Regions from separate parts of the Mesorhizobium sp. C089B genome, predicted to be linked through region 2. Evidence: predicted binding sites of a transcription regulator. Region 2 holds the regulator's gene; the other holds the start of a gene.

Region 1 (14,412 bases), 2.3 Mb from region 2:
TTGCCGGTCAGTTCCTTCAGCGCGCCGGCCATGTCGAAAGCGTGCTGGCGCGATTCGAACTGGCACGGGCCGGCGATCAACGCCAAGGGCCCGCTGTTGTCGAAGACGACGTTGCCGACGGTTACCGACGAATTCGGCGCCATCGAATTGGGCCCTTGCGGCTTGCTCATGGGGTCTCCCGGAAGATGAAAGCCGCGCCCTGTCCGGATGCCGGCTGCACGACGATTTCGTTGCCCGCTATATCGTGCCCGACGGCGTTGTCTGCAAGCAGCCTCGCGACAGCGCCGACACTGCGGGCCGAAAAGACGATCGCGGCGAAGCGAAGGCCCGTCGGCGCGCCAGCCGAAATGCCGAAGCGCGCGGTGAAAGCCGCAGGATCCAGAACGGTCAGACGCGCATTCGGCAGGTCGAAGACCGCGCCGCTCTGCTGCTCCGAGCCAACCACTGTCGAGATCAGGCTGATCTGTGTGGAAGGCGCGTCGCTGACCGCGACGATTTCGGCAATGCCGGTCACGCCGTTGGCATGGGCCTGCAGTGCCGTACGGTCGATTTGAGGGGCGTTGATCCGCTCGCAAGCGAACAGAAAGGCGTCCGTCGTCTCGGCGCCCGCGGCGAAAGCCAGTTTGAACGAGGCCATGTCGCTCTTTCCGGCCGTATCGGTGAAGGCGCGGGAAAAGCTCAGCACGTCTCCCGCCGACATACCGGCCGAGACATAGCGCGCATGATCCGCATCGGCGTCGTCGGTGGCCAGCACTACGGCGGAAAAGCCCTCATCGCCCAGGCTGGCGCGATAGAGGCGGTCGCGCGCGACAAAGACATTGCCGCCGGCGATCGCACTCGCTGCCACCTGTTCATTCCCAACCGCCAGCGGTTCGAGATAGGTGCCGTCGGCAAGGAAGACGCAGCAATTTTCAGTGCCGAAGGGATGAATGCCGGTTGGCGCGACGACGAAGCCAAGCGATGTCAGCCGCGCCCGCGCCACGGCGAGGCTCGCCGTCGGCAGCACCAGGTGGTCAAGCGGATGGGTCGTGCTGGTCATGCCGGCGCGGTGTGCATCATTCCCGAAATTGCTTCAAGGCCTCTTTCCGGCCCGATCAGGCCGTCGCCACGACATCGGCCGAATAGCGCAATTCGCGCAACGGTTTGACCCGGCTGGTCGTCTCGGCATAGAGCGGGTGCGCCTTGTAGGCGGCAAGCGCGGCATCGTCCTCGAACTCGGCATAGACCACCACGTCGATCGCATCCGACAGCGGATCGACCTTGGTGTTGAGCGTCACCTCGAAGTGGCTTGAATGCGGGATCTTGCCCAGCGTGAGCAAGCCCGTGCGCACGGCCTCGACATCGTCCTTGCCCCGCGCGCTGAAGAAAACGATATGCCGGATCACGCCTGCCTCCACGTTCGATTTGCGGGCATGTTTTGTGTGAGCGGGACCGTCGCGTCAACCGCCACGATGTCGCGCCCGGCAACGCCGGCAGGCGACTTTGCAGAGGCGCAAAAGCTAGGCTTTGCCGGTGACGTAGCGCACGACGCGCGACATTTCCCTGACCGTCGTGTCGAGATAGCGGCCCTGATTATAGAGGCCATCCCAGATCAGGAAAAAGGCGATCGCGGTGATGACGATGACGTAACGCATGGCTGAAACTAACGTATGTGGCTGTTCCTAACCATAGCGATTTCACCGGCGGTCGCTCGCCCTCACCGATTCTGGCCCCAGGCACGCCACCTGGGCCAGTGCCGGGCACGGCTTGCCTCTTGAAGTTCCGGTCGATGCGGTGGAAGATTGTGGCGAAAATTTAAGCAGGCTACGGCGTTCGCGCCTGGCGAATGAAAGTGGAGGATGTGGAGGCCGGCAGATCTTGCGCCGCCCCCGCGGAAGTCCAGGGGGGTGTGAGATGGCTGTCAGGGAATACAAAGGCATCGGCGACGCCATCAGGCTGGACGAACTCAATTTCGCCGAGATCGTCAAGGGCCTGCCGGCCAAGGCGCGCATGGTGCTGTCGGCGGCGATGAAATTGCCGCGCGGTTCGCTGAAGGTGAGGATGCCGGATGGCCGGGCGGTGCTTGTCGGCGGCAACGGACCCGGGCCGGATGCCGAGCTGGTGTTGAAGAACTGGCGCCTGCCCGGCCGTGCCTTTTCCGGCGGCACCATCGGCGTTGCCGAATCCTACATGGACGGCGACTGGGAAAGCCCTGATGTAACCAGCTTCCTGGAACTGTTCGTCGTCAACTCGGCCGTTGGCGAACGCATTGCCGGCGGCGCCAGCTGGCTCATCAACACGGTCCAGCGCATCCGCCACTGGTTCAACGAAAACACCCGCACAGGCTCGAAGCGCAACATCTCGGCGCATTACGATCTCGGCAACGCCTTCTACAAGCAATGGCTCGATCCCAGCATGACCTATTCGTCGGCGCTCTATGCGACCGGCGCCAACGACCTGGAAAGCGCTCAGGCCGCCAAATACCGCGCGCTGGCCAAGGATACGGGTATCGGCAAGAAGGACCATGTGCTCGAGATCGGCTGCGGCTGGGGCGGTTTTGCCGAATTTGCCGCGCGCGAGATCGGCTGCCGCGTCACCGGCCTGACCATCAGCCGCGAACAGCACGATTTCGCCAAGGCGCGCATCCAGAAGGCGGGACTGTCTGACAAGGTCGACATCAAGCTGCAGGATTACCGAGACGAAACGGGCACTTACGACCGCATCGCCTCGATCGAGATGTTCGAGGCGGTCGGCGAAAAATATTGGCCGGTATTTTTCGGCAAGATGAAGGCATGCCTGAGGCCCGGCGGCACCGCCGGCCTGCAGATCATCACCATCAACGAGGCCGCTTACGACACCTATCGGGCGCGGCCGGATTTCATCCAGCGCTATGTCTTCCCAGGCGGCATGCTGCCGACGCCGTCGATCCTGAAGACGCTGGGCAGCGACCATGGCCTTGCCCATCTGCGCGAGCGCGTCTTTCCGGACGACTATGCCCGCACGCTTGCCGAATGGCGCAACCGCTTCTGGGCGTCGTGGGAAAAGATCGTCCCGCTCGGCTTCGACGACCGCTTCAAGAAGCTTTGGGAATTCTATCTCCACTATTGCGAAGCCGGCTTCAGGGCCAGCTACATCGACGTGCGCCAAGTGGTCTACAAGGCCTGATCCGAAGCGTGATTGAGCGGGCGTATGCCCGCTCGTTTTCCCTGTTAGCTGCACGTTGCCTCAAAGCAGGATGCGATACTTCGCAAACCCGGATTCGCCCTCGCCGGCCGGCTCGATCTTGAGCGATTTCACTCCCGATATAAAATCCTTCGCTTTGGGGCCGGTCTCGAACACGACGCTGGTGCCGGGCAGCGGCGTGAACGACCAATTGTCGTCGGCCGAGGGATTGATCGTGCCTTCGCTGACGACGTAGCGCACGATCACGTCGCGGTTGGTGTCCGGCGCCTCGTAGATGATCTTCGAGGCATTGATGTCGGGGAAATTGCCGCCACCGCCGGCGCGGTAATTGTTGGTGGCGACGACGAATTTCGCTGCCGGATCAATAGGCTTGCCGTCGAAGCTGAGGCCGACGATGCGGTTCGAGCCGGCATTGGCGACGCCACCCTTGGCATCGTATTTCGGCAGCTGCGACAGGTCTATTCCGTAGCTGACGCCATCGATCACATCGAAATTGTAGGACGGGAATTCGGTGTCGATGAGCGCCTGGTCGGCCTTGCCCGGCTCGATCTTCCTGAAAATGCCGGCCGACATTTCCAGCCATTCCTTCACTTGCGCGCCGGTGATTTCGACGGCGCGCACCGTGTTCGGATAGAGATAGAGGTCGGCGACGTTCTTGATGGCGAGGTCGCCCACCGGCACGTCGGTATAGTAGTCGGCGCCGTTGCGCCCGCCGGCCTTGAAGGGTGCTGCCGCCGACAGCAGCGGCACATCCTTCCACTGCGTGCTCTTCAATATGTCCTTGAGGTACCAGCTCTGCGCCTGGTTGACGATCTGCACCGACGGATCGTCGGCGACCAGCGCGAAATAGGAATAGAGCGGCGCCGAGGTCTTGCCGACCGGTCGGCGGACATAGGCAAGTGTCGCCTCATGGTCCGCCTTCAGCGCATCGACGACGCGCTGGTCGTCCGCCACCGTCGGCTTGTTTGCCTTGTCGACGCGCTGGTAGATCGGCCTTGCCTCCGATGTGGCCGAGGCTACGCGCCATTTCGATCCGTCCCGTTCCAGAAGCAGATCGATCAGTCCCATATGCGAGCCCCAGAAACCCCCCATCACGGCGGGCTTGCCCTGCAGCGTGCCTTTCTCGGTGTCGACGCCTTCGAGCGCCTGAAAATCCTTCTTGCCGGGGAAGACCAAATGCTGATGGCCGGTGAACACCGCATCGATGCCTTCGACGCCGGCGACGAAGAAGGAGGCGTTCTCCATGCCGTCGCCCTGCTTGATATCGATGCCGGAATGCGAGAGCGCGATGACGATGTCGGCGCCCTCCTCCTTGATCTGCGGTACCCAGCCCCTGGCCGCCTCGACGATATCGCGCGTCCTGACATTGCCTTCCAGGTTCTTCAGGTCCCAGACCATGATCTGCGGCGGCACGAAGCCGATGATGCCGATCTTGATCGGCTGCTCGGCGCCCGACCCGTCCTTGATCTTCTTGTCGAGGATGACATAGGGCTTGAGGTAGAGCTTGTCGTCGCGCGGGTTGGCGGCAAGCTCGGTGCCGCGGATCAGATTGGCGCAGACGAACGGGAAATTGGCCCCGGCCAGCACCTTGTCGAGGAACGACAGGCCGTAGTTGAACTCGTGATTGCCGAGCGTCGAGCATTCATAGCCCAGCAGGTTCATGCCCTTCATGATCGGATGCAGATCGCCTTCCTTGAGGCCCTTCTCATAGGCGATGTAATCGCCCATCGGATTGCCCTGCAAAAGATCGCCATTGTCGATCAGCATCGCATTGGTGGCTTCCTTGCGCACCGCCGCGATCAGTGAGGCCGTCCGCGACAGGCCCATCGTGTCGTTGGCTTTGTCTGCGTAGTAGTCGTAAGGCAGCACATTCACATGGATGTCGGTGGTCTCCATAATCCTCAGATGCGCCTGATTGGCCTGCGCGCGGGCGGAAAACGGATGGAGCATGATCAGCGCCCCGCTGGCGGCCGTACCGGCAAGAAAACTACGGCGGGAGACGGGGTAATTGAGATGCGGCATTGGTTTTCCTTCCCAGCGACGTGACAAGATCCCAGCCCCGGGCGGAAGCTTCGCGCCGAAAACCGGCCATGTCCATCGGGAAGTCAGTCGATCAGCAAAAGGTGACGGCTGGATGAATATCCTTGGCCGCGGTTGAGAACCTCAGCCCTTGTCATCGTCGCCCTGGGTGATCAGCCGCGCGCTGCGCTGGCCGGTGAAATAGATCCATAGCCAGCTAAGCGACACCGAGAGCCGGTTGCGGAAACCGATCAGGAAGTAGATATGCGCCACGCCCCACAGCCACCAGGCAAGCCATCCCGTGAGCTTGATCGAGCCGAAATCGATCGCGGCTGCCCACTTGCCGATCGTCGCCAGGTCGCCGGCATGTTTGTAGCGGAAAGGCCGCGGCGCGCCATCGCCGGCCAGCCGCGCCCTGATCGTCGCGGCGACATGCTTGCCCTCCTGCTTGGCCGAGGGCGCCACGCCGGGCACCGGTTTGCCGTCCGGCCGCAAGACATGCGCGGTGTCGCCGATGACGAAGATTTCAGGACTGTTCGGCACGGTCAGATCGGGCTCGACCATTACCCTGCCCGCCCGGTCCACCGGCGCGCCCAGCCACTCTCCCGCGGGGGAAGCCGCCACGCCGGCGGCCCACAGGATGGTTCGCGCCGGCAGATGCGTATCGCCAAAGACGACGCCTTCGGCATCGAGGCGCGTGACGGCGCGGCCAAGCTCGACCGTGACGCCCCGCCGCTCCAGCGCCTTGCGCGCATAGTCGGACAGCTTTGGCGCGAAATTGGCTAGGATCCTGTCTCCGGCCTCGACCAGCACCACACGCGCCTCACGCGTGTCGATGTTGCGGAATTCGCCGCGCAGCGTTTCATGCGCGAGTTCGACAATGGTGCCGGCAAGCTCCACGCCGGTCGGGCCGCCGCCGACGATGACCAGTGTCAGCAGTGCCTGGCGCTTGGCCGGATCGGTCTCGCGCTCGGCCTGCTCGAAGGCGAGCAGGATGCGCCGCCGAATGGTGGTTGCGTCTTCGAGCGTCTTCAGCCCGGGCGCGAAAGGCTCCCATTCGTCGTGGCCGAAATAAGCATGACGCGCGCCGGTGGCGAGCACCAGCGTGTCGTAGGGAACAGAACTGCCGTCCTCAAGCAGCACGCGTTTGCCTGGACGGTCGACGCCGGTGACGTTGCCGAGCAGGGTCGTCACGTCCTCGCGCTTGCGCAGCAGATGACGGATCGGCCAGGCAACTTCCGAGGTCGCCAGCGAGGTGGTCGCCACCTGGTAAAGCAGCGGCTGGAAAAGGTGATGGTTGCGCTTGTCGACCATGGTGATGCGCACGGGTGCGCCGGCCAGCGCCCGGGTGAGTTCGAGACCGCCGAACCCTGCGCCGACGACAACGACATGATGGCTGGTTTCACTCATCGCATTCACCCCTGTTTGTCTCTCTTTATCTAGTGATTTTTGTGCACCGCAACAATGTCGCGGCGCGCTAGACTGCCGCGCGTAAGGCTGCCCAGGACTCGTCGCCGGATGTCGCGAATGCCTATGTCGGCAAGCCTGGACGGGTATAGCCTTGCAGGGGCTGGAACCACGGGAGTGAAGCATGGCCAACGACGATGACAAAGATCGCAAAGGGCGGGCGCAATATTCTTCGCCGCCTTGCTTCATGCACGAACTCGATCCGGAATTTCGCGCGCCATTGACCGACTGGACCGATGTGCGCCGTTGGCGCAAGGCCGAGCGCGAGCGTCTGATCGCGGCACGGTTGGCGGTTTCGGCCGATGCGCGGGTGGCGATGTCGCGGGCTATCACCGAAGGCCTCGACGCGGCAATCGGCGACATTGCCGGCCGCATGGTCAGCCTGTACTGGCCGTTTCGCGGCGAGCCGGACCTGCGGTCGTGGATGGCGTCGATCAACCAGCGCGGCGGCCGCACGGCACTGCCCATCGTGATCGAGAAGGGCCAGCCGCTGATCTTCCGCGCTTATGTGCCTGGCGACCGGCTGGAAAAAGGCGTCTGGAACATCCCTATTCCCGCCGAAGGCGACCCGGTGCTGCCCGACATCGTCATCTCGCCGATCGTCGGCATCGACCCGCGAAACTACCGCCTGGGCTATGGCGGCGGCTTCTTCGACCGCACGCTGGCTGCCATGCCGTTCAAGCCATTGGTCATCGGCGTCGGCTACGAACTGCAGCGCATCCCCACCATCTACCCGCAGCCGCACGACATCCCGATGGACCAACTGGTGACCGAGGTATTAAAAGCCTAGCGTGATGAGATTCAGAGACCCTCCGTGTGATCGCACATATTCATAAATATCACGCTTAGAAAAGATCGCCGTTGGTGTCATTCCCAGGCAACTGAGGAATATCCGCCTTACCGGCATCTTTATACTCGGCCAACAAACGAATGCGGCGATACACACTGAACAGAATTTTCAGCAAGACAAGCGGATCTCCGGTGCGCGCGTGTAGCGCACCTGCAGACGGAAGCTCAATCAATCGGGCCATGTCATTGGCACTGTCGGCGATTATCTTCACCTCTTCAGCGGCTTTTCTAGTATCCACTTTATTTGATTTTACGCACAATTCCGTGCACTCCGCTACTCAGCTTCTAAGCCTCTCCGCTTCTTCTCCATCGCCGCGCGATCAACAATCGCGCAAGGCAAAGGACGAACTGATCTTCATCACGTGCGGCATAACAGACAGCCACTTCTTGTGGATGCGTTGATAGCCCACGAGGTGCTTCGCCGCGATGCGCAGGATGTAGTCGTATTCACCCGACATCAGGTGGCAGGACAGCACATTTGGGCAGCACTTTATCGCCGCATCGAGGCCGGTTGACCGCCGTGTAGCAACACAAATGTTACGTGACAAAAATCCGACGTGGTCGATAAATACTCTTTAAGGGAACCATGCTGCAGCGAACCGCTTCGACATGCGCTTCGGGCGGATCCAACAGTGTCGAGCCGCTCTTGAATTGGCTTCGCAACGGGTGGCGAGATGATCGGACGAACCATAGCAATTACCCTCGCAATTGCGTTTTCCCTTTCGCCTTTGCATGCGCAACCACGGCATCGTTTGCCGAGCGGCTACAAGTGGGGCCGCTGCCTGCTTGTTGTTGGCGGTCAGACCCGCATATCCGGAAGGTGCTCTTATCAAATCGAGCAGGGCGGCGATTTCAATATCCAGGGACCGAAGCAAGTTTTTGCAGGGATCGACTATCCTGATCCGCATAGTGGCGCTGGTGAAATGTCTAAAGATTACTGGGCGGATGTCTACAAGGACGGTGATGTCTGGGCGGGCTATGCAAACTCCGACATTCGCGCCACCCACGGTGATGAACGCTGGGAAGAACTTCGCCGCGAAGGCGCATGCTATATCGGGAAGGACGTCCGAGTATGTTTGTGGCGTTAAGCCAGTTCCGGCTTCATTCCCATGGCGGTCCGATCGACGATCTCGCGCAGGGCAAAGGATGAGTTGATCTTGGTCACATGCGGCATCGCCGACAGCCACTCCTTGTGGATGCGCTCATAGTCGACCAGATCCTTGGCGGCGATGCGCAGGATATAGTCGTATTCGCCCGACATCAGGTGGCACGACAGCACATTGGGGCAGCGCTTGATCGCCGCCTCGAAATCCGACAGCGTCTTTTCGAACTGTCCCGACAGCGATATGTGCACGATCGCCGTCATCTGGTGGCCGAGCGCGGCATTCGAAAGCCGGGCGTGATAGCCGCGGATGGTGCCGGATTTCTCCAGATTGTCGAGCCGGCGCGAACAGGCCGACTGCGACAGGCCGACCCTTTCGGCGAGCGCCGCATTGGGTATGCGGCCATCCTTCTGCAGTGCCTCGAGAATGGCGATATCGATCCTGTCGAGCGGCATTTACAGTGATTCCTGCGAAAATTCTGCAATTTCGCGCAACGATTATCGAAACGCGTGACCCCGCGCAAGCGCATTCGCAAACACCTGCGCAACGATTCGTGGTTCACTCGGTCGATACAGGGAACGAGCCCGAAGGGCCGGATCAGGAGAAGACTATGCGCGTCGGTTGCCCCAAGGAAATCAAGAACCACGAATACCGCGTCGGCCTGACGCCGGGCTCTGTCCGCGAATATGTTGCGCATGGCCATGAAGTGCTGGTCGAAAGCGGCGCCGGCGCCGGCATCGGCGCCGATGACAATGCCTATCGCGCCGCCGGCGCCACCATCGCCAGGACCGCCGCCGACGTGTTCGCCAAGTCGGACATGATCGTCAAGGTCAAGGAGCCGCAGCCCAACGAATGGGCGCAGTTGCGCGACGGCCAGATCCTCTACACCTATCTGCACCTGGCCCCGGATCCGGAGCAGACCAAGGGCCTGCTCGCGTCCGGCGTCACCGCAATCGCCTATGAGACCGTAACCGACGACCGCGGCGGCCTGCCGCTCCTGGCGCCGATGTCGGAAGTTGCCGGCCGCCTGTCGATCCAGGCCGGCGCGACCGCGCTGCAGAAGGCCAATGGTGGCCGCGGCGTGCTGCTCGGCGGCGTGCCCGGCGTACTGCCCGGCAAGGTCACCGTGCTCGGCGGCGGCGTCGTCGGCCTGCATGCCGCCCGCATGGCCGTCGGCCTCGGCGCCGACGTCACCATCATCGACCGCTCGATCCCGCGCCTGCGCCAGCTGGACGACCTCTTTACCGGCCGCGTCCACACCCGCTACTCCACAGTCGAGGCGCTTGAGGAAGAATGCTTCTCGGCCGACATCGTCGTCGGCGCCGTGCTCATCCCGGGTGCTGCTGCACCCAAGCTGGTGACTCGCGAAATGCTGTCGGGCATGAAGAAGGGCTCGGTGCTGGTCGACGTCGCCATCGACCAGGGCGGCTGTTTCGAGACCTCGCACGCCACCACCCATGCCGAGCCGACCTATGAGGTCGACGGCGTGATCCACTACTGCGTCGCCAACATGCCGGGCGCCGTGCCGGTGACCTCGGCGCACTCGCTCAACAACGCGACGCTGCATTATGGCCTGCAACTGGCCGACAAGGGCCTGAAGGCGCTGGTCGACGACCATCATTTGCGCAACGGCCTCAATGTCCACAGGGGCAAGATCACCAATCGCGCCGTGGCCGAAGCACTCGGCTATGAGCTGGTCGAACCGAAAGTGGTTCTGGCTGCCTGACCAGACCTGGCATTTTGCCTCCCTTACCCGCCGGTTGTACCGGCGGGTTTTTCTTGGCTACAAGACCGCAAAACGCCCGCTCCAGGGCAAGGTGCAGCCCCTCTCGACAGCGCTTTTGCCTGTCGATGTGACATTTTTGTCATTCCAATATTAACGAGCATCCTGTTAGAACACGGACGGGTTTGTTCTATGCTAAGGGGCTAAAATGTTCATTTCTGCTAAATCCGTTCTTCTCAGCGCCGTTTCGGCAATGGCTTTGATATCGGTAGCGCATGCCGCCGACGTTGTGCAGCCGGTGGAAGAACCTGCCGGTTTCAACTGGAGCGGCGCCTATGTCGGCATCGGCGGCGGCTTCGGCGCCACCGTGCACCGCATCAGCGTCGACCCGTTTCTCGACTTCAATGGCATCGGCGGCAACGGCGTGTTTGGCGAAGTGACCGCCGGCTACGACTATATGGTCTCTGAACGCTTCCTGCTCGGCGGCTTCATCGACGCCAACATCGGGAATATCGGTCCGTCGATCAGCCTTCCGGGCGCTGATATCGACCTGACGAACGCTTATGGCTTCGACGTCGGCTTGCGCGCCGGCTATCTCTTGAACCCCAGTACGCTCGGCTATGTCCTTGGTGGCTACACCTGGAACCATTTCAAGCTGGAAGGGTCCGGAGGTCTGGACGGGCTTGAGTTTACCGAGGATCGTGGCGGCTATGTTCTCGGCGTCGGCATGGAAACCGTGCTGCGCGGCAACTGGACGCTGAAGACCGAATACCGCTACGCCAACTATGGCGACGACTCGGTGGCTGACCTCGGCATTATTGGCGGCCCGGGAACCTCTCTGGATGTCGAGCCATCCAGCCACACCTTCCACATCGCGGCCAATTACCGCTTCGGCGCCCAGAATGGCGGCGGGGCCTCGTTTGCTGCTCCGACCTACAACTGGACCGGCTTCTATGTCGGCGGCGCGCTTGGCGCCGGCACCGTGGTGCATGACCTGACGCTCGCCAGCGCCCTCGAATTGGATGGCATCGGCGGCGAAGGCGTGTTCGGCGAGGCGAGCATCGGTTACGACCATGATTTCGGCGGCTGGGTCGCCGGCGTTCTGGTCGACGCCCGCTATTCCGGCATACGCTCGAAGCTGGACATTCCGGGTGGGTCGATCAAGGGCGATGCCGACTATGGCTTCGATGCCCTGGCCCGCATCGGCGCCAAGGTCAACGAATCGACGCTGGCCTATGTCCTCGGCGGTTACAGCTGGCAGCATTTCGACCTGCATGCCTCCTCGCCCGTTGGCGACATCGTCGACTGGGGCTCGAGCGGCTTCTCGGTCGGGGGCGGCCTGGAAACGGCCGTTTCCAGCAACATGACGCTTGGTCTCGAATACCGCTATTCGCAGTATGAGAAAGAAGATTTCGGCTCGGACGGCTTCCTCACCGACGAGCCTTCCTTCCAGACCGTTCGCGTCGGCGCGAAGTATAAATTCAACTAAACGCCGCACACACACACGGCGAAGGCCCGTCGGTCAATTCCGGCGGGCTTTTTCTTTGCGCAAAATTCCTGGCGCCGGAATTGAACAGGCTGGCGGACAACAAAAAAGCGGAGCCAAAGCCCCGCTTCCTCGGTCATCGAGATCCCCGCCGGTTCATCCGCGGTCGGCAATCCATCGACGCTGGTCTTTTACCGAGAGAATGCGACGGGAGTACGACAAGTCCCAACCGCCATCGGCGTGCGTCGCCATGCCGGCGAGGATCGCGATGCTGTGTGAAGTGCTTCACATCCGCAATTCGAAAAGCATGCGCAGACAGGGATGCGAACTTGACGGATCGAGCCGTCACACGGTTCCCAACTGCCCGCCAGACCACCGGCGGGCATCTTTTTGTCAGAAACGCTCGATGCGGCACTGATAACAATTGTTGCGCGCCGAGCGGACGTGGACATAGGCGATGTCAGCGCGCTCAAACAGCGTCTCTGCCCGCGCCGCAATGCCGCCAGTCGGAATGACGCCGCCGCTGCCATAGACGATGCGGTCGTCCGCACCATAGCCGCGCACGATATAGTCGCTGCTCTCAAGGATCTCTGGAAGCGCTTCCGTCTCGGCTGCGCGTTCGCATTCCTGCGCATGCAGGAAGATCGGCCCTGTCTCGGCGTAAGGCTGCAACGCCGGAAACGGCCGATAGGCCATGATCAGATAGCCATCGCCTTCGGCGACGTTTCTCAGGCAATGCCGGCACGGCACGCCGTCGCCATCGGAAACCTTCCGCTCCGGCGTTTGGCCATAGGCGTCCGCCCCGCCGCGCTGCAGCGCTCTCACATCTTCAGTCGGCAAGGCTTTGAACTGGACGGTCATGGCTAAATCTCCGGTGTGGTTGACCGGAAATTATGCCCCCGCCGAGGTGCTTCCCACCCGATTCCTGCCAACTGTCAGCAGCCCGGCCAGTCTCAGGCCGGACTGCTTCGGCATTGGGCAGGTCCCGCGCCGGCTCAGCGGATGAAATCGTCGAAGCGGCGCAGCGTCACCCGGCGGCTGCGCCAGTTCTCGTCCTGGGTCCGCACGAGCAGGAATTCCTCGCCATGAACGGTCGGTTCGGCCTTCAGTCGGAGAAAGTCACGGCCGCATGACGCTGGCCGAGCGCTCGGCGAACGACAGCGGATGCACGGTCTCCTTCTTTTGCGCCACCGGCGCAAAACCGAGCTTCTGGTAGAGCGGCAAGGCAGCCGGATGGTCGAGCGTGCAGGTCTGCACCGTCACCCGTTTCGGCCCATACGACCATGCTGCGGCGATCGCCGCACCGAGGAACCAACGGCCAATGCCTTGCCCGGTCGCATGTTCCATCATGCCGAAATAAGCGAGTTCGACTTCCTCTGGCAAATGCGGCTTGAGGTCGAAGAAACCGGCCGGCGCGCCGTCGAGATAAAGCACCCTGATGTCGCGGTCCTCGCGGTGGATGCCGGCGGCAAGCTCGTCATCGTCCAGCCTCAGCACATTGACCCAGTGCCATTTGCGCCCGACCCGATCCATCAGATAACGGTAGAAATGCAGCGGAATGTCCTTGGTCCTGAGCAGCGCGATCTGCCTGTTGTAGGGCAACGGCGGCGAATAGGCCGGCGGCACATGCATTTCCAGAAACGTGACCGTGACCTCGATGTCGTCCAGCGCGCCATTTTCCATCGCCATCATTCCTTGCCCGTCACCACAGGCGTGTCTGCCAGCCCGCCCCATTCCGTCCATGAGCCGTCATAGAGCCGGTTGTCGGTGTGACCGAGCGTCTCCAGCGCCAGAGTGACGACGGCCGCCGTTATGCCGGAACCGCAAGAGGTGACGACCGGTTTCGACAGATCGATACCGGCACCCTCAACGGCCTTGCGCAACTGGTCCTTCGACAACAGCGCGCCATTCTGTGACAGCGCCGAATAAGGCAAATTGCGCGCGCCGGGCATGTGGCCGGAGCGAACACCCGCGCGGGGCTCTGGCTCGGCGCCGGTGAAGCGGCCCGCGCCTCGGGCGTCCGCAATCTGGCTCTCGCCAGTCTCGACGATGCGACGCATGTCGGCTAGCCTGGCGACGCGGGCGGCGTCGAAATCTGCGTGGAACACGTTTGGCGCGATCTTGGTCGGCTCCGCTGTCACCGGCCGGCCCGCCACCTTCCAGCGGTCGAAGCCGCCGTCGAGCACATAGACCTGGAACACGCCCATGACGCGGAACATCCACCAGGCGCGCGGCGCCGAGAAGAAACCCGGACCGTCATAGACGACAATGGTGTCATCGGCCGAAATTCCCATGGCGCCTACATATTGCGCGAAATGCTGTGGCGAGGGCAGCGTGTGCGGCAGCTTGGCATCAGGATCGGAGGCCGCATCATGATCGAAGAATCGCGCACCCGGAATATGCGCAGCCTCATACTCGGCGCGCGCATCGCGCTTCTGCGCCGGCAGATACCAGGATGCATCGACGATCGTCAGGCCGGGCTCGCCAAGACGGCTCTGCAACCAGTCCGCATCGACGGTGAAAGGGCTGTCATCGGCCATTGTTCTTCTCCTGCTCCGCCTTGGCGAAGCATTGCTTCCTGTTGACCATGATCTTCCCCGAAA
Region 2 (14,412 bases):
CCGATGATGCGTTTGTGGCTTGTCGTGACCTTTGCACTGGTGTCGGTAGCGGCAAGCGTCCTCGGCATTTCGGCTTCCCTTGCCGATCCATGCGCCGCGCTCAGGAGCCAGCTGGCACCGTCCGGCCGCAGCGGCGGGATCAGCTCCGAGCTTGCGCAGCTACGTCGCCAGCTTGCGGCGATCCAGGGGCTGGAGAGGCAACGCCGGTGCACGGCGCAAAGTGCGGTGGGGGGCTTCTTCAATGCTTGCGCCGACCTCGCCAAAAGCCGCACACAGGTGCAACGCCAGATCGCCGGCGCCGCGATTTCGCGCCGGGATGCGTCCGGACTGCAGGCCAGGCTCGTCGCGCTCGGCTGCAGGCCCGCCGCCGGGCAACAAAGACAGCGTCCGGCTGGTGCCATGATCGGCAGCAATTCGATGCTGTTTTGCGTTCGTCTCTCCGACGGCTATTTCTTCCCGGCGCCGAAATCGCAGTTCGTGCAAGGCGGCGATGTCAAGGAGATGGTCGATCAGTGCCGCTACATCTGCGACGATGCCGGCGTCGACCTGTACATGCTCAGTGACCCAAGCCTTGAAACCGAAGAGATGGTCGCGCTCGATACGCGCACATCCTACAAGGACCTGCCGACGGCCTTCAAATATCGCGATGATGCGAACTTCAGGGCCTGCGACCTCAAGCGCTATCACCGGCGCGTTGCCGAGCTGAGAGCGCGCACGGTGACGCCAGCCAATATGGCCAACGCGATCATTCCTTTGCCGTCAGCGAAGCCGGATCTTGGCACCGTGGCGCAACTTCCCCAGCCTGGCGCAGACGCTGCAGAGGCCAGGGGCGCCGCCCAGCGACAACCGGTCGAGCCATTGGCCGGCTCGCGGCCGGTCAGGGTGGTCGGGCCGGCTTTCTTCCCGGCGGAGTAACCTGCGCCTAGAGCGTTTCACCGTTTCACCGAAACGGCGAACCGCTCTATGTCTTTGTTTTACGCAATTCCGGACGGAAAACCGTTTCACACTTTTCCTGGAATTGCACTAGTACCAGCTATTCGCAAACCATCCTGTAGCGTTTGCCGGGTTCGCTGACATTCTTGCAGGTGAGCGGATTGGCCGGTTCGGAAGCCATGCTGGGCGGGCTGGACCTGACGTGCCGCCTTGGCGCAGCTATTTGTGTTGTGTGCCTGCGTGCCGCGGGCCGGTAGGGCTCCTGCGGCGGCGGCGTCGGAAACACACCGGCTGCCGCCTGCATCCGGCTGGCCTCAGTCTGCGACGGATCGCGATCCCAGACCCGCCTGATATCGAGCGGCTTCGGGATCACCACCGTGCCGTCATAGCTGCGTGCGCAGCCGCTGCCCGCAAGCAGCGCCAGGCACAGGAAACAAGGCACGATCCAACCCGTCATCAGCAACACCCCCGCCGACTTATAGCCCGGCCGGGGTTCCGCCGACAACCGGCGGAATACCGCAGGGCAATGTGGCTCTGGCCGCAGTCTGGATTGGTTATGGTTAGCGGATCATTAATGCTTCTCGGGCAAATTCCGCCGGCGAACCGCTGAGGGGGTTCGGCCTTGGCTTTCGGGGTGGGAACGGGATGGCTGACGGGACTGTTGGAACACGCGGCGGACGCGGTTCCCGAAAAGGGGTGGTGAACGGCGAGGATACGTCCGTCGGGGGTTCGCCCGAAGCGCTGCGCGAACTGGTCGAGGCCGGCGCCGACTGGGTCTGGGAGACCGACGCCGAGCTGCGCTTTTCCTGGCTTTCGGAGAACTACCAGGCCGCCACCGGCATCGATCCCGCCAGCATTCTTGGCCGTTTCCGCTTCGATTTCCTCAAGCAGATGGTGCACGGCAATCGACACGCCGCCGCGCATCTGGAGGATCTGCAGGCGCATCGGCCGTTTCGCGACTTTGTTTATGAGTTGAAGGGCGGCCGTCCCGCCTGCCGCTGGGTTTCGATCACCGGTTCCCCGCGGTTCGACGGCGAAGGCGAATTCATCGGCTATCGCGGCATCGGCCGCAACGTCACGGCACTGGCCGGTGCGCTGGACGAACTGCGGCAGGACGAGAGCGATCCCCCGGCCGGGGAGGCCACGCAGCACCTCGCCGATCTCGAGCGGACGATGGATGCCATGCATATGGGCGTCGTGCTGCTTGACGAAAAGCTCGGCACACTCATCGTCAACAAGGCCTATCGCGAGCTCTCCAGGATTCCCGATGGCGCCGTCACTGTCGGCGCGCCGTTCAGTCTGTTGATGGAACTCAACCGCCGCAACGGCATCTACGGCGATCTCGATGAACAGCAGTGGCAGCACTACCTAGCCACCCGCATCGAGGAGATCAGCGCCGGCTCGGTTGCGCCACGCGAATTTCTCCATGCCAACGGCAGGACGATGATGTTCTCGGTGACGGCATTGTCCGGCGGCAAGCGGCTGTTGACCTACTACGACGTCTCCGAGCTCAAGCGTCGCGACGCAGAGATCGAGAGTGCCAACGCCAAAATCACGGAGACCTTCGCCAATCTTCGCACGATGGTCGACCAGATGCCGATCGGCGTGCTCGTCCTTGATGCGGACATGCGGGCGGAGGTGATCAACCGCGCCTTCTATGATTTCTGGGAAATCGATCCCCGACGCGCCAGGATCGGCTGCGGCTTCCGCGAACTGATGCAGGCCAGCCGCGATATGGACCCGTACGGTGCTGACGATGCGGAATGGCAGGACCACATCGCCGAGCGCGAAGCAGAAATCTCGGCCGGCCTGGTGGGCTCCAGGCAACTGCCACGCAATGACGGCCGTACGCTGATTGCATCGCTGGCGCCGCTCGCCGGCGGCAAAAGGCTGATCTCCTATGTCGACGTCACCAACATGAAGGATCGCGAGGCTGAACTCGCCCATGCGCTGGAGAAATCGCGGCTGGCCGAGGCGGTGATCAACGGCGTCAAGGACCCGATCTTCGTCAAGGACGACAATCTGCGTTTCGTCTTCGTCAATGAGGCGTTTTCGGCACTGTTCGGACAGAGCCCGCAAGCGATGCTGGGCAGGCCCGGCGGCGACTTCCTCAAGCAAAAGGACGCCGCGCAATTCGAAGACAGCGAACGCGCCGTGCTGGCGACCGGCACGCCCTACGAGGTCGAGGAGACTTTCGACGCCGAGGGCGCCAGCCGCTCGCGCATCGTGCGCAAGAACCGCGTCGGCATGCCCAGTGGCCGCAACTATGTCGCCGGTTTCCTGTTCGACATTTCCGACATGAAGCGCCGCGAGACCGAGGCCGAGGACGCGCGCAAGAACCTCGCCACGGTGCTGGAGTCGCTGCCGGCCGCCGTCATCATCTATGACCGCGACGACAAGTTCATCTTTGCCAATCGCAAGCTGCAGGACACGCTGCCGGCGCTGAAACCGGCATGGCAGCCCGGCCGCACCTTCCGCGAGGCGTTGGAACTTGGACATTCCGTGGGATATTTCCGCTTCAGTGGCGATCCGGAGACCGACAAGCTCTATGACGGCGATCGAGACATCTGGCTGGATGCCATTCTCGCCCGCTACCGCCTGCCGAACTCCTCCTACGAACGGTGCAATCCCGACGGCCGCTGGTATCAGGTCTACGATATGCGCACCGAGGACGGCACCTTCATCGGCGTGCGCGTCGACATCTCGGAGATCAAGAGCCGCGAAAAGGCGCTGCAGGAAAGCATGCGCCAGATCGACCTGTTCCGCCACGTCATGGACGAACTGCCGGTCGCCGCCTTCATCAAGGCGCAGGATCTGAGCATGGAATTCGTCAACAAGGCCTGGTGCGCGCTGACCGGCATCCCCAAGGAGGAGGTCATCGGCCGAACCGATCTCCAGCTTTTCGGCATAGACGACGCCGAAACCTACGCCCATGACGACACCCAGGTCGTCGTCACCGGCCGCGGCCGCGAGATCGAGGAGCCCGTTACCCATCGCGACGGCACGGTGCGGCAATTGATGACGCGCAAGAGCCGGCTGGTGGCGCTCGATGGGTCGGTGCACCTGGTCGGCTCCAGCACCGACATCACCGACGTCAAGGCACGCGAGCAGGCGCTGGAAGAGAGCATGCGCGAGAACGAGGTGTTCCGCAATCTCATCGACAACGTGCCGGTGTCGATCTACGCCAAGCGCTCCGACCTCAGGCAGTTCTACGTCAACAAGGGCTGGTGCGACCTCACCGGCCTCCGCAGGGAAGACGCGATCGGCAAGACGGACATCGAGATTTTCGGCGAGGACGGCGAAGCCTTCGTCAACAGCGATCTCGCCGTGCTGCGCACAGGCGATACACAGGAGATCGAGGAAACGGTGACGCTTGCCGACGGCAGCGTGCGCCACCAGTTCGCCCGCAAGGGCGCGATGATCGCGTCCGACGGTTCGCTCTATCTGATTGGGTCGACCACCGACATCACCGAACTGAAGCTGCGCGAGGCCGAACTGCGCGAGGCGCGCCAGCGCGCCGTGTTGGCCGACCGCGCCAAGTCGGAATTCCTGGCCAATATGAGCCACGAGATCCGCACGCCGATGAACGGCGTACTCGGCATGGCCGAGTTGCTGGCCAAATCCGACCTCGATCCCAAGCAGAAGACGTTCACCGACATCATCGTCAAATCGGGTAACGCGCTCTTGACCATCATCAACGACATACTGGACTTCTCCAAGATCGATGCCGGACAGCTGGTGCTCGACCCTGCGCCCTTCAACCTGCCCGAAGCGATCGAGGATGTGGCGACGCTGATATCGACGCGCGCCAAGGAGAAGGACCTCGAGCTCATCGTGCGCGTCGAGCCGGGCCTGGAAAGCCTGTTCGTCGGCGATGTCGGTCGCATGAGGCAGATCGTCACCAATCTGGTCGGCAACGCGGTGAAGTTTACCGACGAAGGCCACGTGCTGGTCGACGTGACCGGACAAAGGGGGCCGACGGGGACAAAGCTTACCGTTTCGGTCACCGACACCGGCATCGGCATTCCGCAGCAGAAACTGAAGCTCGTCTTCGAAAAATTCAGTCAGGCCGACACCTCGTCGACCAGACGCCACGAAGGCACGGGGCTCGGGCTCGCCATCACCTCGCGGCTGGTCGAGTTGATGGGCGGCGAGATCGGTGTCGAGAGCGCCGAAGGCAAGGGCTCGACCTTCTGGTTCACCGTGACATTGCCCAGGGCCGAGGAACAGACCGGACGGCGGATCATGCCGGTCGACGTGACCGGCTCACGGGTGCTGATCGTCGACGACAATGCCGTCAACCGATCGATCCTGAGCGAGCAGATGGCGTCATGGACCTTCGATTCCTGCGCCGCCGAAAGCGGACCCGAAGGGCTCAAGGTGCTGGTCGCCGCGGCTGCCTACGGCGTGCCGGTCGATTGCGTCGTGCTCGATTATCAGATGCCGGGGATGAGCGGCGCCGAGATGGCGCGCGTCGTGCGCAGCACCGCAGGGCTGGCCGACACGCCGATCATCATGCTGACTTCGGTCGACCAGTCGCTCGCCAACACCAGCTATCGCGATCTCGGCATCGACGCCCAGCTGATCAAGCCGGCGCGCTCCTCGGTGCTTCTGGAAACGCTGGTCGCCACCATCCAGCGCCACCATCACAATATCACGGGCGGCCGTGTGCTGCCGGCGGCAAGCAGCGGTTCCGGCGGCGGCAGGAACGAACCGTCGCCGGCAAAGCCGCCGCTCGCTGCCTCGGAACGGGCCCTGCTGCAACCGCCGCCGGTTCGTGCCCGCGCCCGGGCCGCCGGGGATGAACGCCGGCTCGACATCCTCGTTGCGGAGGACAATGAAGTAAACCAGATGGTGTTCACCCAGATAATCGGCGAAACCGGCTACAGTTTCGAAATCGTCGGCAACGGGCGCAAGGCGCTCGATGCCTTCGGCCGGCTTAATCCGCGCATGATCCTGATGGACGTCTCGATGCCGGAGATGAACGGGCTCGAGGCCACCGCCGCAATTCGCCGGCTTGAAGAACATACGGGTATGCATATCCCGATCGTCGGCGTCACCGCGCATGCCTTGAAGGGCGACCGCGAGCGCTGCCTGGAAGCCGGCATGGATGACTATTTGCCCAAGCCGATCAGCCCCAGGGCGCTGCTCGAAAAGGTCGAGCGCTGGGTCGGCATATCAGGCGAAGCCCAACGAGACGCTGGATAGCAACCTGCGGCGCCGCCGGGATTCGGCCGCGCCGCAACAGCCAAGGCTATGGTGCGATCGCACCATATCAAAGCTGGCGCCCAGTCAGGACAATGGTCGCAACGAAACCGCTCATTCAGTTACGGGCGGGAGCAAGCGACCGCCGACAAGAAACAGCGTCGAATCTACCCCAACGGACCTGTTTTTGGCGATGGCTCGGCCAAGATTCGCTCTGGCCACGGGCAACGCGCTCCCGTCCGGTTTTTCTTTCTCGGCATCGCGGCCTGCGATCTGCCGGGACTTGATGCCAGCACGAATCGCGCAAGCGTCTGATTCCAGCGGCAACTTCCATCCCCACAAACCGGCTTAAAGGCTGCGGCTCACGAGGCGTCTGTGCGACGTTACCGGGCTGACACGAAACTGTCATGCGACTGTAATAATCGAAGGCTATTGGCCTCAGCGGGCGCCGGTTTGAAGAGGGCGCCAAGAGACCATCTTCCGAACAGGAGCAGGCCACATGAAGAAATTCCTCGTTACGGCATCGGCCGTGGCGGTAGCGTTCGCCGCATCGTCCGGTGTCGCCGCTGCGCGTGACCAGATCCAGGTCGCCGGTTCGTCGACCGTGCTGCCTTACGCCAAGATCGTCGCCGAGCAGTTCGGCGAAACCTTCACCAGCTTCAAGACCCCGGTGGTCGAGTCCGGCGGCAGTGGCGCCGGTATCAAGGAGTTCTGCAAGGGGGTCGGCGAAGACACGATCGACATCGCCAACTCCTCGCGCCCGATCAAGAAGGACGAGCTGAAGTCCTGCGCCGACGCCGGCGTCAAGGACGTCCAGGAAGTCCGCATCGGCTATGACGGCATCGTCTTTGCCACCGACATCAAGGGTCCGGACTGGGCGCTGGTTCCCGCCGACATCTACAAGGCGCTCGCCGCCAAGCTGGTGGTCGACGGCAAGCTGGTCGACAACCCGAACACCAAGTGGAACCAGGTCAATCCGAAGCTGCCCGACTGGGATATCGCCGCCTATATCCCGGGTGAGAAGCACGGCACCCGTGAAGTGTTCGAGACCAAGCTGCTCGACGCCGGCTGCGACAAGGCCGCTTTGAAGGCTGCCGGCATCGCCGACGACAAGGAAATCGGCAAGACCTGCATCGCCATCCGCAAAGACGGCAAGGCTGTCGACATTGACGGCGACTACACCGAGACGCTGGCCCGCATCGACTCCAACAAGACCGGCGTTGGCGTGTTCGGCCTCGCCTTCTACGAGAACAATGCCGACAAGCTGAAGGTCGCTACCGTGGAAGGCATCGTGCCTTCGACGCAGACCATCGCCGATGGCACGTACCCCGTGTCGCGGCCGTTGTTCTTCTACGTCAAGAAGGCGCATCTGGGCGTCGTTCCCGGCCTCAAGGAATATGTCGAGTTCTTCCTTGATGACCAGATGATCGGCCCGGAAAGCCCGCTCGCCCAGTACGGCCTGGTTTCCGCTCCCGACGCCGAACGTCAGGGCCAGCGCGACGCCTTCGCCGCTGGAAAGACAATGTAATCAACGGACGGATCAGGGCGCGGATGAACTCCGCGCCCTGACTTCGCCGCTTGCCGCAACGGCTGCGGCGATCTGAATTTTCCCTGGGGTGGGTGATGTCGTCCTTGCTCGTACTCGCCATAGTCATCGCCATAGGCGTGGTCGCTTTTGTGGTCGGCCGCCAGCGCGCAGCGGCGCAGGATACCGGCAAGGTCAAGCCGCATTCGCGCGCGCATTATCATGGCTGGTGGGCCTTTCTGCTCGCGGTCCTGCCTGCCGTCCTTTTGCTCGCCGTCTGGGATATCGGCTCTTCCTTCTATCTCGACCGGCATATCCATGCCGCTTTGCCCGAGCGCACCGCCGACACAAAGGTGGCCAGCGAAGCGCTCGACGCCAGCCTGGTGAAGAGCCTGGCCAAGGGCCTGCGCCGGCTCGATGGCGATACCGCACTTCCCGCTACTTTCGCCGAATTGCAGCCGCTGCTCGCCGCCAAGGGCGTGGCACTGGCCAGTGACACCCAGGACTATATGATCCCGATCGCGGTCGAGGCGAACCAGGTCCAGGACCGGCTCGGCCTGTTCAGCGCCGTGCTGACCTTCGCGCTGTCGGTCGCCGGCGCCTTCTATGCGCTGAGGCAGATCGCGCCGCGCGCCAGGGCGCGCAACAACGTCGAGAAGCTGATGCTGTGGGGGCTGCTTGCGGCCTCGACCATCGCCATCCTGACCACGGTCGGCATCGTGCTGTCGATGCTGTTCCAGACCATCACCTTCTTCGAGAGCGTGTCGCCGATGAGCTTCTTCTTCGGCACGGTGTGGGATCCGCGTTTCGCCGCCGCCGGTTCCGGCGGCAGCCAGGGTCAGTTCGGCCTGATCCCGCTTCTTGCCGGCACGCTCTACATCGCCGCCGTCGCCCTTCTGGTGGCAGTGCCGGTCGGGCTGATGTCGGCGGTCTACATGTCCGAATATGCCTCGCGCGGTGTGCGCTCGGTGGTCAAGCCGGCGTTGGAACTGCTGGCCGGCATTCCGACCATCGTCTACGGCATCTTCGCCGTTGTCACGCTCGGACCGTTCTTGCGCGACCTGTCGGCGGCACTCACCGGCGGCTCGCCCTTCATCCAGGGCCAGAGCATCTTCACCGCCGGTCTGGTGATGGGCGTCATGCTGATCCCGGTCGTGTCCTCTTTGTCCGACGACATCATCACCGCGGTGCCGCGCGCAATGCGTGACGGCTCGCTCGGCCTCGGCGCCACGCGCTCCGAGACGATCAAGCGGGTCATCCTGCCGGCCGCGCTGCCCGGAATCGTCGGCGCCATCCTGTTGACGGCGTCGCGCGCCATCGGCGAGACGATGATCGTCGTGCTGGCGGCGGGCGTCGCCGCCAATCTGACGGCCAATCCGTTCGAGGCGATGACGACCATCACCGTCAAGATCGTCAACCAACTGACCGGCGATCTCGAGTTCAACTCGCCGCAGACGCTGGTCGCCTTCGCGCTCGGCCTGACGCTGTTCGCGCTGACGCTGGTGATGAACATCGTCGCCCTCTACATCGTGCGCAAGTACCGGGAGCAGTACGAATGACCGACATCCCCCTGGACACGATGGCGGGTGCCGTCGCGCGTCCGCGCCGCGACATCGGGCTGAAGGCGCGCTATGCCGCCGAACGCCGGTTCCGCATCTATGGCGTGATTGCGATCTCGGTGGGCCTGGCGTTCCTGGCCATCATGTTGATCACCATCGTCTCGAAAGGCTACACCGCCTTCTGGCAGACGACGGTGACGCTTCCGATCACCTTCGATGAGAAGGTCATCGACCCCTCGAACAAGCGTGCCACAGACCCGAATGTGCTGATCAAGGCGAACTATCCCAAGCTCGCCGAAAACGCGCTGGTGGCCAAGCTCGGCATCGATCCGGCCAACAAGCCGATGATGCTGAAGCTCAAGGGCTTCCTGTCGGAAGGCGCGCGGGTCCAGCTGCGCGACATCGTCTCCGCCGATCCGTCGGTGATCGGCACGACGCGCGATGTCGACATCCTGGCTGCCGCCAATCTCGACTCGGCCTTCAAGGGCCAGATCGACCTCGGCGTCGATGAAGCGCGCCGCAAGGTGTCCAACCAGCAGATCGACTGGATGAACAAACTCAAGGCCGAAGGCGCGATGGCCGAGCATTTCAACACCGGCCTGTTCAGCTATGGCGCCTCCAGCCGGCCCGAGACGTCGGGCATGGGCGTGGCCATCATCGGGTCGTTCTACATGATGGTGATCGTGCTTTTGCTGGCGCTGCCGATCGGCGTCGCCGCCTCGATCTATCTCGAGGAATTCGCCAAGAAGAACCGCTTTACGGACCTGATCGAAGTCAACATCAACAATCTCGCGGCGGTGCCGTCGATCGTCTTCGGTCTGCTTGGCCTTGCCGTGTTCATCAACTTCCTCGGCATGCCGCGCTCGGCTTCCTTCGTCGGCGGCCTGGTGCTGACCTTGATGACATTGCCGACCATAATCATCGCCACGCGCGCCGCCCTCGCCGCGGTGCCGCCGTCGATCCGCTCGGCGGCACTCGGCCTCGGCGCCTCCAAGATGCAGATGGTGTTCCACCACATCCTGCCGCTTGCCGCCCCAGGCATCCTTACCGGCACCATCATCGGCCTGGCGCGTGCGCTCGGCGAGACAGCACCGCTGCTCTTGATCGGCATGGTCGCTTTCGTCGCCGATTATCCGGCGACGCCTTTCGATCCGGCGACCGCGCTGCCGGTGCAGATCTATATGTGGGCAAACGAGGCTGAGCGCGCTTTTGTCGAGCGCATGTCCGGCGCCATCATCATCCTGCTCGTCTTCCTCATGGCCATGAACATCACCGCGATCGTGCTCCGGCGCCGGTTCGAGCGGCGCTGGTAGAAAAAAGGCAATTTGGTATGAACATCATGACCGAACAGTCCCTTGAGAATGCAGTGGGCGACAAAATGAACGCCAAGTCGAACGAAGTCATCAAGATGCGCGGCGACAAGGTCGGCGTCTTCTACGGCGAGAAGCAGGCGTTGTTCGACGTCAATCTCGACGTCCGCCAGAACCAGGTGACGGCGCTGATCGGCCCGTCCGGCTGCGGCAAGTCGACCTTCCTGCGCTGCCTCAACCGCATGAACGACACCATCGATTCGGCGCGGGTGACCGGCAAGATCACGCTCGATGAAGACGACATCTACGACAAGAACATCGATGTCGTCGAACTGCGCGCCCGCGTCGGCATGGTGTTCCAGAAACCCAACCCGTTCCCGAAGTCGATCTACGAGAACGTCGCCTACGGCCCGCGCATCCATGGCCTGGCCAAGCGCAAGTCCGACATGGACCAGATCGTCGAGCAGAGCCTTAAGAAGGCTGCGATCTGGAACGAGGTCAAGGACCGCCTGCAGGAGCCCGGCACCGGCCTGTCCGGCGGCCAGCAGCAGCGCCTGTGCATCGCGCGCGCCATCGCCGTGTCGCCGGAGGTGATCCTGATGGACGAGCCCTGCTCGGCGCTCGATCCGATCGCCACCGCCCGTGTCGAGGAGCTGATCGACGAACTGCGCCAGAACTACACGATCGTCATCGTCACCCACTCGATGCAGCAGGCGGCGCGCGTGTCGCAGCGTACAGCGATGTTCCATCTTGGCTATCTCGTCGAGGAGGGCGCCACCGACAAGATGTTCACCAACCCCGACGACAAGCGCACCCAGGACTACATTACCGGCCGCTTCGGCTGAGCCGTCCGGCGGGTGAATTTTCAGGCACGAGGACCAAGACCATGGGTGAACATACCGTCGCCTCCTTCGATGAAGAGCTCGGGCAGATCAGTAAGCTGATCCGCGACATGGGCGATCTGGCCGGCTCGATGGTCAGCGGCTCGACCAGGGCGCTGCTCAATTCGGACAATGCGCTGGCACAGCGTGTCGTGTCCGACGACGCCATCATGGATGCGCGCCAGCGCGAACTGGACGACCGCGCCATCACGCTGATCGCCAAGCGCCAGCCGATGGCCAACGATCTGCGCGCCGTGGTCGGCTCGATCCGCATGGCGGGCGACCTCGAGCGCATCGGCGACCTCGCCAAGAACATCGCCAAACGCGTCGGCACCGTGGGCTTGAGCGTCACGCCGCGCGACCTCTCGCACTCCATCGATGCCATGGCGCAACTGGTGCTGATCCAGGTGCAAGGCGTCGTCGAGGAATATGCCGCCACCGATGCGGCAGCTCTTGCAAAACTCAGGAATGACGACGAGCGCATCGACGTCAAATACACGTCCGTGTTTCGTGAGCTCTTGACCTACATGATGGAAGATCCTCGCAACATCACCGCCTGCACGCATCTCTTGTTCTGCGCCAAGAATCTTGAGCGCATCGGCGATCATGTCACCAACATCGCCGAAAATGCGTATTATGTGCTGACCGGCCAGCAATTGCCCGCCAATCGTCCGAAGCAGGACGAGACGGCGATGGCCACGCCGGCCTGATGAGGGTGAACTGCCTATGATCGCGCCACGCATCATGGTCGTGGAGGACGAGGAGCCACTAGGCGTGCTCCTCCGCTACAACCTCGAATCCGAAGGCTATCACGTAGAGGTGGTGACACGCGGCGACGAGGCCGAGATCCGCCTGCAGGAAAACGTGCCCGATCTCCTAGTGCTCGACTGGATGGTGCCCGCTGTTTCCGGCATCGAGCTCTGCCGGCGGCTTAGAGTGCGGCCCGAAACCGAGCGGCTGCCGATCATCATGCTGACCGCGCGCGGTGAGGAAAGCGATCGCGTGCGCGGCCTGTCCACCGGTGCCGACGACTATCTGGTCAAGCCATTCTCGACGCCGGAGTTCATGGCGCGCGTGAAGGCGCTGCTGCGCCGGGCCAAGCCGGAAGTGCTGTCCAGCGTGCTCAAGGTCGGCGACATCGTGCTCGACCGCGAGTCGCACCGTGTCTACCGCAAGAAGAGCGAGATCAGGCTCGGACCGACCGAGTTCCGGCTGCTCGAATTCATGATGCGCCATCCCGGCCGCGTGTTCTCGCGCAGCCAGCTGCTCGACAATGTCTGGGGCGAGACGATCTACATCGACGAGCGAACCGTCGACGTCCATGTCGGGCGCTTACGCAAAGCGGTCAACAACGGCCGCATGCCGGATGTCATCCGTACCATTCGCGGCGCCGGCTACGCGATCAGGGAAGACTAGGATGCTGCGCGTCGCGCCGTTGCCGGCCATTCAGGCGACATGCTTGCCGGATTTGGCCTGAATGCCCGGCGCGAAAATCTCCTGATCGACGAAGCCGAGCGCGCGCATGGCACAGCCTTCGCGGATCAGCGGCAGCTCGTTGGGCTCGGTGTCGAAGGAGATCGATTTCGAGTGCTGGCCGCCGGCGGTCTGGGCGATCGCTTCGCGCAATGCCGGCTCGATCAGGTCGAAGGCGGCGGCGCTGACGCCAACCATGGCGACAGGCGCCGGGTCGATCAGCGCAAACAGGCTGCCGAGGCCGAAGCCGAGCGCCTCACCGGCCTTGCGATAGGCTTCGCGCTCCGGGCCATCGGTTTCGCGGGCGCGCGCGGCGAGTGCGCGCATATCAGCGTCGCCGATATCGACCGGCTCGGCATCTTCGCTCATCATTTTGGCGCTGCGCCAGATGGCGTAGTTTCCGGCATAGGCCTCGACGCAGCCGCGCCGCCCGCAGCGGCAGAGCGCGCCGCCCGGACGGTGGATCATGTGGCCGAACTCGCCGCCCGAGGAATGGGTGCCGGTGAACAGTTCGCCTTTCAGCACCAGCCCCATGCCGATGCCGTGCGACAAGAGGATCGCGATGAAATTGTCGCGGTAGCGCTCGGGCTGGCGCCATTGCAGGGCCACCGCCATCATATTGCAGTCGTTCTCCATGGTGGCAGGAATGCCGAATTCCGCTTCCAACATGTCGGCGAAGGCAATGTCGGTCAGTGGCGTGATTGGTGACCACAGCATGGCCCGCGCCTGCGAATCGGTGATGCCCTGGATGCCCATGGCAATGCGGGCGATGCTCTGGACATCGAGGTCCGGGTCCGCGAGACGCCGCCCGACGATTGCTACGCATTCGCCGATCAGCTCGTCGCGCGGCATGGTCAGCGTGTCGAGCCGGCGCTGTTCTTCCGCGACCACCTGGCCGGCATAGTCGATGACGGTGACGGAGAGGAAGTTCAGCGACAGCACCACGGTCATGACCGCCGCCGCTTCCGGGTTGAGGCCAAGGCCGACCTGCGGCCGGCCGCGTTTCAGCGAGCCGGTCTCGCCAGGCTTGCCTTCAATCAGGATGCCTTCTTGAATTAGATCAGACGAGATTGCCGATATCGTCGAATGGCTGAGGCCGGTGGTCGCCGCAATCTCGGTCCGCGACGGCTGGCCGGCCCGGCGCACGGCCGAAATCACCATCGCACGGTTGCGACGGCGCAGATCGTCGTGGCGGATCCCAACCGACATTTGTTTTCCTCCCGGCCTCCTCGCGCCTCATGATAGTGAAGGCGTTCGACGGCACCAGCCAAATATTGGCAGACGCCGGCAGCCCTGTCATTGTTTATTGCGGAGCTCGAAAAAATTCGGCAACGCCATCAGAATCCATCATAATCGATGTTGACAGTGCCTTATCATTGAACCAGTATTTTTTCGAGGCTCGAAAAAATGGAGCCTCTTTGTGCAGGCCTTCGGGCCGGTTTTGTCGCGCCGTGGGCGGCGCAGGGAGGGTTATAATGAACAGATTTGCAGCCGCCATGCTGGCGGGTGTCGCCATGTCGCTGGCG

Evidence for each region. Region 2 encodes PhoB, which activates phosphate uptake and scavenging genes when phosphate is short. Its sites were predicted from a motif close to TGTCATNNANCTGTCAT; they were not measured.
Region 1: the regulator PhoB is predicted to act here: its motif matches at 5,286-5,302, upstream of NLY44_RS08235 (bifunctional 2',3'-cyclic-nucleotide 2'-phosphodiesterase/3'-nucleotidase).

The regions. Positions count from the first base shown of each region.
Region 1 is NZ_CP100469.1:1,627,435-1,641,846, forward strand. Features, by position in the region: gene kdsA (3-deoxy-8-phosphooctulonate synthase) at 1-170, opposite strand, end outside; gene NLY44_RS08215 (VOC family protein) at 167-1,039, opposite strand; gene NLY44_RS08220 (Dabb family protein) at 1,095-1,385, opposite strand; gene NLY44_RS08225 (hypothetical protein) at 1,500-1,634, opposite strand; gene NLY44_RS08230 (SAM-dependent methyltransferase) at 1,894-3,144, shown strand; gene NLY44_RS08235 (bifunctional 2',3'-cyclic-nucleotide 2'-phosphodiesterase/3'-nucleotidase) at 3,205-5,184, opposite strand; gene NLY44_RS08240 (NAD(P)/FAD-dependent oxidoreductase) at 5,326-6,591, opposite strand; gene NLY44_RS08245 (5-formyltetrahydrofolate cyclo-ligase) at 6,773-7,438, shown strand; gene NLY44_RS08250 (hypothetical protein) at 7,494-7,757, opposite strand; partial or broken gene NLY44_RS08255 (Lrp/AsnC ligand binding domain-containing protein) at 7,818-8,000, opposite strand; gene NLY44_RS08260 (hypothetical protein) at 8,172-8,585, shown strand; gene NLY44_RS08265 (Lrp/AsnC family transcriptional regulator) at 8,582-9,055, opposite strand; gene ald (alanine dehydrogenase) at 9,211-10,326, shown strand; gene NLY44_RS08275 (outer membrane protein) at 10,532-11,812, shown strand; gene NLY44_RS08280 (DUF1203 domain-containing protein) at 12,203-12,670, opposite strand; partial or broken gene NLY44_RS08285 (OmpA family protein) at 12,805-12,909, opposite strand; gene NLY44_RS08290 (GNAT family N-acetyltransferase) at 12,929-13,492, opposite strand; gene sseA (3-mercaptopyruvate sulfurtransferase) at 13,498-14,349, opposite strand.
Region 2 is NZ_CP100469.1:3,931,843-3,946,254, reverse strand. Features, by position in the region: gene NLY44_RS19490 (DUF2865 domain-containing protein) at 4-915, shown strand; gene NLY44_RS19485 (hypothetical protein) at 1,034-1,390, opposite strand; gene NLY44_RS19480 (PAS domain-containing hybrid sensor histidine kinase/response regulator) at 1,633-6,141, shown strand; gene NLY44_RS19475 (substrate-binding domain-containing protein) at 6,638-7,666, shown strand; gene pstC (phosphate ABC transporter permease subunit PstC) at 7,762-9,222, shown strand; gene pstA (phosphate ABC transporter permease PstA) at 9,219-10,535, shown strand; gene pstB (phosphate ABC transporter ATP-binding protein PstB) at 10,553-11,377, shown strand; gene phoU (phosphate signaling complex protein PhoU) at 11,419-12,123, shown strand; gene phoB (phosphate regulon transcriptional regulator PhoB) at 12,140-12,829, shown strand; gene NLY44_RS19445 (ROK family protein) at 12,860-14,095, opposite strand; gene xylF (D-xylose ABC transporter substrate-binding protein) at 14,362-14,412, shown strand, end outside.